DNA from 3 places in the Pseudomonas sp. GW821-FHT03C07 genome. Region 1 is predicted to be linked to each of the others. Evidence: predicted binding sites of a transcription regulator. Region 1 holds the regulator's gene; each other region holds the start of a gene.
What was found. Region 1 encodes FliA, which starts transcription of late flagellar genes. Its sites were predicted from a motif close to CTAAAGTTTNNNNNNNNNNNGCCGNTAA; they were not measured.
Positions count from the first base shown of each region.

Region 2: AC07VG_RS25485 (methyl-accepting chemotaxis protein) is a predicted target of FliA. The motif match lies at 1,813-1,840, and genes of this name have one in related genera.
Region 3: AC07VG_RS16630 (methyl-accepting chemotaxis protein) is a predicted target of FliA. The motif match lies at 1,667-1,694, and genes of this name have one in related genera.

Region 1 is NZ_JBWKUQ010000003.1:100,152-103,427, forward strand. Features, by position in the region: gene AC07VG_RS06615 (chemotaxis protein CheA) at 1-191, opposite strand, end outside; gene AC07VG_RS06620 (protein phosphatase CheZ) at 206-994, opposite strand; gene AC07VG_RS06625 (chemotaxis response regulator CheY) at 1,017-1,388, opposite strand; gene fliA (RNA polymerase sigma factor FliA) at 1,561-2,301, opposite strand; gene fleN (flagellar synthesis regulator FleN) at 2,298-3,131, opposite strand; gene flhF (flagellar biosynthesis GTPase FlhF) at 3,253-3,276, opposite strand, start outside.
Region 2 is NZ_JBWKUQ010000016.1:123,849-127,124, reverse strand. Features, by position in the region: gene leuC (3-isopropylmalate dehydratase large subunit) at 1-469, opposite strand, end outside; gene AC07VG_RS25495 (hypothetical protein) at 670-1,170, opposite strand; gene AC07VG_RS25490 (DUF4810 domain-containing protein) at 1,462-1,794, opposite strand; gene AC07VG_RS25485 (methyl-accepting chemotaxis protein) at 1,907-3,276, shown strand, end outside.
Region 3 is NZ_JBWKUQ010000007.1:265,551-268,826, forward strand. Features, by position in the region: gene AC07VG_RS16630 (methyl-accepting chemotaxis protein) at 72-1,637, opposite strand; gene acnA (aconitate hydratase AcnA) at 1,914-3,276, opposite strand, start outside.

The sequences.
Region 1 (3,276 bases):
ACCAGCTCGTTGAGCTGGAGGAAGCCGGCGCCCCCTTTTACAGTGTGAAAACCGCGAAAGATTGCATTGAGCAGGTCCGCATCATCAGGCCGGCTTTCCAGCTCGACCAGTTGTTCGGACAGTTGCTCCAGAATCTCGCCGGCCTCAACCAGAAAATCCTGAAGGATCTCTTCATCGGCGCCGAAGCTCATGTGTTTGGGTGCTCCTAGAATCCAAGACTGGAAAGCAAATCGTCGACATCGTCCTGACCGGACATAACGTCTTCACGTTTATCGGCATGAATCTGCGGACCTACACCCTTGGCCAACTCATTTTGCGGATCTTTTTCGGCAAGGATGGCATCGTGATCATGCTCGATACCGGCAAAACGGTCGACCTGGCTGGCCATCAGCACCAGTTTGAGCAGGTTGCTTTCCACTTCGGTGACCATTTGGGTCACGCGCTTGATCACCTGACCGGTAAGGTCCTGGTAATCCTGGGCCAGCAGAATATCGTTCAGCTCGCTCGACACCGCGCGGGTTTCCTGCTCGCTGCGGGACAGGAACGTCTCGACCCGCCGCGCCAACTCGCGAAACTCCTGGGCACCGACTTCGCGCCGCATGAAACGGCTCCAGTCAGCGCCCAAGGCCTTGGCCTCCACGTTCAGGCCAGTGACCCTCGGGGTCGCACTCTCCACCAGGTCCATGGTGCGGTTGGCCGCGGCTTCCGTCAGCCTGACCACATAGGACAGGCGCTCGGTGGCGTCGGTGATCTGCGAGACTTCCTCGGCCTGCGGCATATGCGGGTCGATCTGGAAGTTGACAATAGCGCTGTGCAATTCGCGGGTGAGCTTGCCGACTTCCAGGTACAGGCCACGGTCACGGGTCTGATTCAGCTCATGGATCATTTGCACCGCGTCGCCAAATCGACCTTTTTCAAGGCTGTCGACCAGTTCGCGGGCATGTTTTTTCAGGGTTAGTTCAAAATCACCCAGTGAAGATTCGTTGTGCTCCATAGCGCCCCCGTGGTGGACTTCATCAGCCGATGCGTTCGAAGATTTTCTCGATCTTCTCTTTCAACGCCTGGGCCGTGAATGGTTTGACCACATAGCCGTTTACACCGGCCTGGGCAGCTTCGATGATCTGCTCGCGCTTGGCTTCGGCCGTGACCATCAACACCGGCAGGTGCTTGAGCTTTTCATCGGCACGCACGTGGCGCAGCAGATCGATGCCGGTCATGCCGGGCATGTTCCAGTCAGTGACCAGAAAGTCGATGCTACCGCTGTTGAGGACGGGAATCGCGGTAGTACCGTCGTCCGCCTCAACCGTGTTGGTGAACCCGAGGTCACGCAACAGGTTCTTGATGATCCGCCGCATCGTTGAAAAATCGTCAACGATGAGGATTTTCATGTTCTTGTCCAATTCGACCTCCAAGCAGTCTTAAACGCGTTCAGCACCTGGACGCGCTGTTCAATCAATTCGGCACAGCACTCAACGACTGCATGGAAACCTCATCCGGCCGAGTCTCCCACAGGGCGTCAAACGCCATGTCGGTCTCGTTCGCAGTGTTCCCGCACTGCCTTCAACGCGCTCGCCACTCCCCCAAACGCCCCCGCAAGCGGGCCGCGCACTGGCTGTGTAACTGGCTGACTCGCGATTCGCTGACCCCCAGCACCTCACCAATTTCCTTGAGGTTCAGCTCTTCGTCGTAGTACAGCGCCAACACCAGTCGCTCACGCTCCGGCAAATTGGCAATCGCATCCGCCAGCGCCGCCTGGAAGCGTTCATCTTCCAGATCGCGCGACGGTTCGAGATGAGCACTCGCGCCGTCCTCGTGCAGCCCTTCATGTTCGCCGTCCTGCAACAGGTCGTCGAAACTGAACAGGCGACTGCCCAAGGTATCGTTCAAAATCCCGTAATAATCGTCGAGACTCAATTGGAGTTCGGCTGCAACCTCGTGATCTTTAGCGTCACGGCCGGTTTTTGCTTCAATTGCACGAATTGCGTCACTGACCATGCGTGTATTGCGGTGCACCGAACGCGGTGCCCAGTCACCCTTGCGCACTTCATCAAGCATCGCGCCGCGGATACGGATGCCGGCATAGGTCTCGAAACTGGCACCTTTGCTCGCGTCGTACTTGGTCGAGACCTCCAGCAGACCGATCATCCCGGCCTGGATCAGATCCTCGACCTGAACGCTGGCCGGCAGTCGCGCCAGCAGGTGATAGGCAATACGTTTGACCAAAGGTGCGTAACGCTCGATCAGTTCATACTGGCTGTCACGTGACGACTTGGAATACATGCGATAGCCACTGGCAGTCATAGAACCGGTCCCGCACTCGTTTGATGCACCAGACGCTCGACGAAAAACTCCAGGTGCCCCCGAGGATTGGCAGGGAGCGGCCAGGTGTCGACCTTCTGCGCGATTGCCTTGAACGCCAAGGCGCATTTCGAACGGGGAAATGCCTCATAGACCGCGCGCTGCTTTTGCACGGCCTTGCGTACACACTCGTCATAAGGAACGGCGCCGACGTATTGTAGGGCCACATCCAGGAAACGATCCGTGACCTTGGTCAACTTGGCGAACAGGTTGCGGCCTTCCTGCGGGCTCTGGGCCATGTTGGCCAGTACGCGGAAGCGGTTCATGCCGTAGTCGCGGTTGAGCAGTTTGATCAAGGCGTAGGCGTCGGTGATCGAGGTCGGCTCGTCGCAGACCACCAGCAACACTTCCTGGGCCGCGCGGACGAAGCTGACCACCGACTCGCCAATACCCGCGGCCGTGTCGATCACCAGCACATCGAGGTTGTCGCCGATATCGCTGAATGCCTGGATCAGGCCGGCATGCTGCGCCGGGCTCAGGTGCACCATGCTCTGGGTCCCCGAGGCCGCCGGCACGATGCGAATCCCGCCCGGACCTTGCAACAGTACGTCGCGCAGTTCGCAGCGGCCCTCGACCACGTCGGCCAGGGTGCGTTTGGGGGTCAGGCCGAGCAGGACGTCGACATTCGCCAGCCCCAGATCCGCATCCAGCAGCATGACGCGCCGGCCAAGCTCAGCCAGCGCCAGGGACAAATTCACTGACACGTTGGTCTTCCCGACGCCACCTTTGCCGCCGGTCACCGCGATCACCTGTACGGGATGCATGCTGCCCATGTTCTCTTCTTACCTTGTCTTGCTTAGACGGAAGGCCACATAAGTGGCTGCGCGTTCACTTGTCGGAACAATGCGTGGCAGACCATCGATGTAGGTAATTTGCAACGTCTGAATACTCATCTCAGCCCACCCGCTTCGACGGGCT
Region 2 (3,276 bases), on a different contig from region 1:
GCAGATGCTCGATCTCCGAGGTCCCGATACCGAAGCCAAACGCGCCGAGGGCACCATAGGTGGTGGTGTGGCTATCACCGGCGGCGACTACCATGCCCGGCAGGATAAAGCCCTGCTCCGGGGCGATCACATGCTCGATGCCCTGGCGCTTGTCGAGCACATCGAACAGTTCGATAGCGAAGTCGGCACAGTTTTCGGCCAGGTATGACACCTGCCGCGCACCGCCGGCGTCCGGCATGGCCGCAATGCGCTTGGGCGCGGTGGGGTTCACGTGGTCGACCACGGCCAGCGCGGTTTCGGCGCGCCAGACTCCGCGCTGGGCTTCACGCAGGCCGCTGAAGGCTTGCGGGCTGGTGTATTCGTTGATGACCTGACGGTCGATATACAGCAGGACATGGCCCTGATCATCGAGGCGACACACCGTATGGGAGTCGATGTGCTTGTCGTAGAGGGTTCTTGTTTGAGTCATGGTGGCGCTCGCAGGAATGAAAGTACGCGAGGCTGTCGGATCACGGCGGCAGGCCGACAGACGTCACGGTCATCATAGGCGGCGAGCACGGACCATCAATGGCGGGAGGGTGATGGCTGGGAACATGGATCGTGTTTGATCGGCGCTTGCCTGGCGCAAGCACCTGGCCGATGCAGACGGTCATCAGTGCGACAAGGGTTTCAGACCTTGGTATCGATCGACATGCTCGCGCCGGAACTGGCGAACTGCTGCAGGTTCAGCAACACGTTAATCGCCTTCTTGTATTCCGGGATCATATGATTGGAGAACTGGTCGCTGGAGCTGCCGCTTTGCAGCGTGCTGATCTGGCTGGCGAAATAGTCCAGCGCGTTGAATTTTTCGCCTGGCTTGTTTTTCGTCCCGGCGGTAGCCAGCAGGCCGGCGGTGGTCGTGCTGATCAGGCCATGTTCCTTGAGGATATTGCTGTACTTGGTCAACTGATCCGGGGTGACCGATTTCGGGTCGAAGCCCTTGAACTGCGACTGCAGCTTGTCCTTCTGCATCTGCGTGGTGTCGAGGGCGGTCGGATCCCTCGGGATGTTGTTGAGCACCTGCTTGTTCTTGATTTCCTGCAGGTTGGCGTTCTTCGTATCGGCAGCCTTGCGCTCAAACACGCGAGTACTGAGCGCGGTGGCCCAGGCGACGACTGAACCACTGCTCATACCCGACCTCCGGCCATACGGTCGCGGGAGATGTCACCGTGCTGCTGAGGTCCTTTCAAGGCGAGCATAAGCAGTGTCCTGTCAAAGGTGGAAATAAGAAATGATTCCAGTCATGTAACATGAATGTACAAATATACAATCTTTGTTACAAGACACCCATCGAAAAGATGTACTGCAATTGTGGGTTGGGGCGAAGCCAATACGACGAATAATCCACGCTCTTGGGGACTGCGCAGCCACCCAGCAGACTCACCAGCAACAGAGCGTCCAGAGCACTCAGAAAACGTGGATTCATTGCTTAATCCCCTTCTTGGCATTGCCCAATAGAAAGTCCATGTAAGCCGTCGATTCAGGGAACAAGGCTTTCTCGGTGTGGAACTGCTGCACCATCTGATCGTCCTTGCCAAGGCTGCCGTAGAGCATGCCCAGATGGACGTGATAGCCCGGTAGCGCGGCAATATTGGTGATTGGCACGCCATTGCCCGCCTGACTCAGCGTGGAGCCTCCGCTGACGGCAATCCCGCCCGCCTGGGCCAGCAACGACTGCCAGAACATCGCGTTCGCCAGAATGAACGCCAGCCCGCGCTTGGGTAATCCGCAAAAGTGTTCACGGCTCCCTGGCACTTTCTTGCACGATCGTACCTAAAGCTCGCTTACCCCAAGCCGATAACCGAACGAAGCCCTGACGAGATCAGGCCGACCGAATAATAAAAACCGCTTTGCTAGGACAGCTCCCATGCCCATGTTCCGTACGATCCAAGCCCGCTACACGCTGTTTCTGGTCCTGTTCGTTCTGCTGCTGTTCGTCCTGACCGTGGTCGGGATCAGCCAGTTGGTCGCCCCCACGTTGCGCCAGACCGAAGAACAGGTCGTACTCAACCGCGTGGCCGAAGTGGCCGAGCAGATCAAGGGCGAGTTGAACAAGGTCCAGGCCCAGCAACGCAGCATTACCCAGACCATTCCCCTGCTCGACAGCGACACCATCGACAAGGTCCTGCCCGGCCTGGTGGACCAGTACGGCGAGTTGAAGGTCTTCGGTGGCGGTATCTGGCCCCTGCCCGGTCAGCGCACGCCAGGACGGAACAAGCACAGCACCTTCTGGCATCGCGATGCCAACGGCCAGTTGAAGGTCAATACTTTCTGGAACAGTGCCGAAGCGCCCAACTATTACGAGCAACCCTGGTACAAGGGCGGCATGGCCACCCCACGCGGCCAGTGCGCCTGGGCGGCGGCCTACAAGGATGACGCCAGCCAGGAACCGCGGACCAACTGCGCCATGGCCATCCAGCGCGACGGTGCGCCGTACGGCGTCTCGACCATCGACGTGACCCTGGGTTTCTTCAACGACCTGGTGGCGCGCAAGGAAAAAGACATCGGCGGTGAAATGCTGATTGTCGAAGCCGACGGCAAGATCATCAGCAACAGCAGCCATATCAACAGCCCGGTGGTGCTCAAGAACATCAACGACCTGGCCGGCAACTCGGCCTTCGCCGCACAGGTCAAGACCGCTCTGCAAAACCGTGACGCCGCGTCCCATCGCGTGGAATTCAACAATGACGGCGTGGCCAGCACCTTCTTCATGCGCCCCATCGAAGGCACCCCCTGGTACCTCGCCACGGCCCTGCCGACCCAACTGCTCGCCGCCCAGCGCGATGACGTGCTCAATACCCTGGCCCTGCTGCAGATCCCGATGATTGTGCTGCTGGTGCTGTTGCAGGTGTATGCCATCAGCCAGCTGGTCAACCGCATGCGCGCGCTGAAGACCAATATCGACGCATTGTCCACCGGCGATGCCGACCTGACCCGGCGCATCACCATCCGCGCCGAAGACGAGCTGGGGGCCATCGGCCACTCGGTGAACCGCTTTATCGTCTACCTGCAGAACATGATCGGCGAAGTCACCCAGGCCACCGGCGACATGGCCTCAAGCCTGGACAAGCTGCAACAGACCTCGGCCCATACCAACCAGATCCTCACCCGCCACGCCTCGGAAACCGAACAGACGGTCACCGCCATCACCGAGATGAGTGCCACCGCCGACACCGTGGCGCAGAACGCCGCCGAAACCGCCGCCTTCACCCAGCGCGCCAACGAACATGCCGACCG
Region 3 (3,276 bases), on a different contig from region 1:
ATTAACTTTTCTTTGGATAATAAAAAACCCGATGACTATTAATCATCGGGTTTTTCAGGACGTTTTAATAATTATCGGTTAAAGCGCTCCACCAATGAATACTGCGTATTGGCCGTGCGAGTCAGCTCTTCGCTCAAGTGCGCCGAGTCGTGCGCCTGTTCCGAGGTCTGGTCGGCCAGTTGCGCGATGGTGCTGATATTGCGGCTGATCTCTTCGGCCACCGAGCTTTGCTCTTCGGTGGCGGCGGCGATCTGGGTGGTCATGTCGGTGATATTGGCCACTGCTTCGCTGATCCCCACCAGCGCCGCGTCGGCTTCCATGACCCGAGCCACGCCTTCCTGGGCCTGGCGGTGGCCGGCGTCCATGGTTTGCACGGCGTTGCCGGCGGTCTGTTGCAGCTTGGCGATCAGGGCGTGGATCTGGCCGGTGGATTCGCTGGTGCGTTGCGCCAGTTGACGCACTTCATCGGCGACCACCGCGAAACCACGACCCATTTCCCCGGCGCGGGCCGCTTCAATGGCCGCGTTCAAGGCCAGCAGGTTGGTCTGGTCGGCAATGCCCTTGATCACATCGACCACGCCGCCGATCTCGTCGCTGTCCTTGGCCAGTTGCGTGACCGTGCTGCCGGTCTCGCCGACCACCACCGACAGGCGTTCGATGGCCTCGCGGGTTTCGCCGGCGATATCGCGGCCGCGACTGGTCAGGCGATTGGCTTCCTGGGTGGCATCGGCCGTGCGCTGGACGTGGCTGGCGACTTCCTGGGTGGTGGCGGCCATCTGATTGACGGCGGTGGCCACTTGCTCGGTTTCCTGGCGCTGACGATCCAGACCGGTGGAGCTTTTCTGCGCCAGTTCGTCGGACTTCTTCGCCTGGTTGGTCAGGTGCTCGGCGGTGTCCTGCAAGCGCGTCAGGCAGGTTTTCAGGCGTGCTTCCTGGCTGAGGATGGACATTTCCAGGCGGGCCTGGGCACCACGGCTGTCGGTGTACATTTGCGCGATCAGCGGGTCGGAGGTGGTCTGTTCGGCCAGGAGCAACAGGCGCTTGAGGCCGCGCTGCTGCCAGCCCAGGCCCAACAGGCCGAGCGGTACCGAGACCGCCGCGGCGAGGGCGAAGCCCCAGTAGGAGTTGAGCCAGACACCGATCAGGAAGCTGACCTGGCTGACCAGGATGAACGGCAGCCAGTCCTGCAGCACCGGCAGCCACTTGTCGCGCTGCGGCACGGCCGACTTGCCCTGGTTGATGCGCTGGTACAGCGCCTCGGCGCGGCGGATCTGCTCGGCGCTGGGTTTGACCCGCACCGACTCGTAGCCGATCACCTGGTTGCCGTCGAAAATCGGCGTCACATAGGCGTTGACCCAGTAATGGTCACCGGTCTTGCAGCGGTTCTTGACAATGCCCATCCATGGCAGGCCTTGTTTCAGAGTGTTCCACATATGCGCAAACACCGCCGCCGGAACGTCCGGGTGCCGCACCAGGTTGTGCGGTGCGCGGATCAGTTCTTCGCGGGAAAAGCCACTGATCTCGACAAAAGCGTCGTTGCAGTAGGTGATCACGCCTTTGGCGTCGGTAGTGGAAATCAACCGTTGCTGAGCGGGGAAGGTGCGTTCGCGTTGGGTTATGGGTTGGTTATTACGCATGGTTTCTCTATCCGCAAGGCTTTGACGATATATCGGCAGGGTTGGGGAAATATTGAATATGGTTTTCAACACTGAGGGGCGGCTCGCATCTTACTGTTCGCGGACTTGACCTCAAGGTGAATGGCTTGCAGCAACAGTGGCTGGAGCCTAGCAGTGTACGAAAAGTAGCGCCTTATTTCGTTGAGTTTAATTGGCACCTGAGTACCACACTTGTCCCCCCCACATAAAAGCACCGGCCGGGGCCGGTGCTTTATCAGACGACTTGCGGTGCGCCGATCAGGACGCGATCAACTGCCGCAAGACATAATGCAGAATCCCCCCGGCCTTGAAGTATTCCACTTCGTTCAAGGTATCGATCCGGCACAGCACCTCGATTTTCTCCTGGCTGCCGTCCTCACGGGTCAGGGTCAGCGTCAGGTTCATTCGCGGTTGCAGGTCGGCGCCGCTCAGCCCGCTGATATTCAAGGTTTCCTTGCCGGTGAGCTGCAGGCTCTTGCGGTTCTGGTCGAGCTTGAACTGCAACGGCAGCACGCCCATGCCCACCAGGTTGGAACGGTGGATACGCTCGAAACTCTCGGCGATCACCGCCTTGACCCCCAGCAGGTTGGTGCCCTTGGCGGCCCAGTCACGGCTCGAGCCGGTGCCGTACTCCTGGCCGGCAATCACCACCAGTGGTGTCCCTTCGCGCTGATAGCGCATGGCCGCGTCATAGATCGGCAGCTTCTCGCCGGACGGTACATGGAGAGTATTGCCACCTTCCTCGCCGCCGAGCATTTCATTGCGGATGCGGATATTGGCGAAGGTGCCGCGCATCATCACTTGGTGATTGCCGCGACGTGAGCCGTAGGAGTTGAAGTCCCGCGGCTCCACGCCTTGTTCGCGCAGATAACGGCCGGCCGGGCTGTCGGCCTTGATATTGCCGGCGGGGGAGATGTGGTCGGTGGTCACCGAGTCGCCGAGCAGGGCCAGTACCCGTGCGCCCTGGATATCTTCGATGACCGGCAGAGGCCCGGCAATATCGTCGAAGAACGGTGGATGCTGGATATAGGTCGAATCCTTCTGCCAGACATAGGTGGCGGCCTGTGGCACTGCAATCGCCTGCCACTGCGCGTCGCCAGCGAAGACTTCGGCATACTCCTTGTGGAACATGGCGGTATCGACCTGGGCCACCGCGTCGGCGATTTCCTTCTGACTGGGCCAGATATCCCGCAGGTACACCGGCTTGCCGTCCTGGTCTTCACCCAGCGGCTCGCGGCTGATATCGATGCGCACGCTGCCGGCCAGGGCGTAGGCCACCACCAGCGGCGGCGAGGCCAGCCAGTTGGTCTTCACCAGCGGATGCACCCGGCCCTCGAAGTTGCGGTTGCCGGACAGCACCGAGGCGACAGTGAGGTCGGACTGGGTAATGGCTTTTTCAATCGGCTCGGGCAACGGCCCGGAGTTGCCGATGCAGGTGGTGCAGCCATAGCCCACCAGGGCGAAGCCCAGTTCGTCGAGGTAGCGGGTCAGGCCGGCGGCCTTGTAGTAGTCGGTCACCACCTTGGAGCCGGGGGCCAGGGAACTCTTGACCCAGGGTTTGCGTTTGAGGCCTTTTTCCACGGCTTTTTTCGCCACCAGGCCGGCGGCCATCATCACGCTG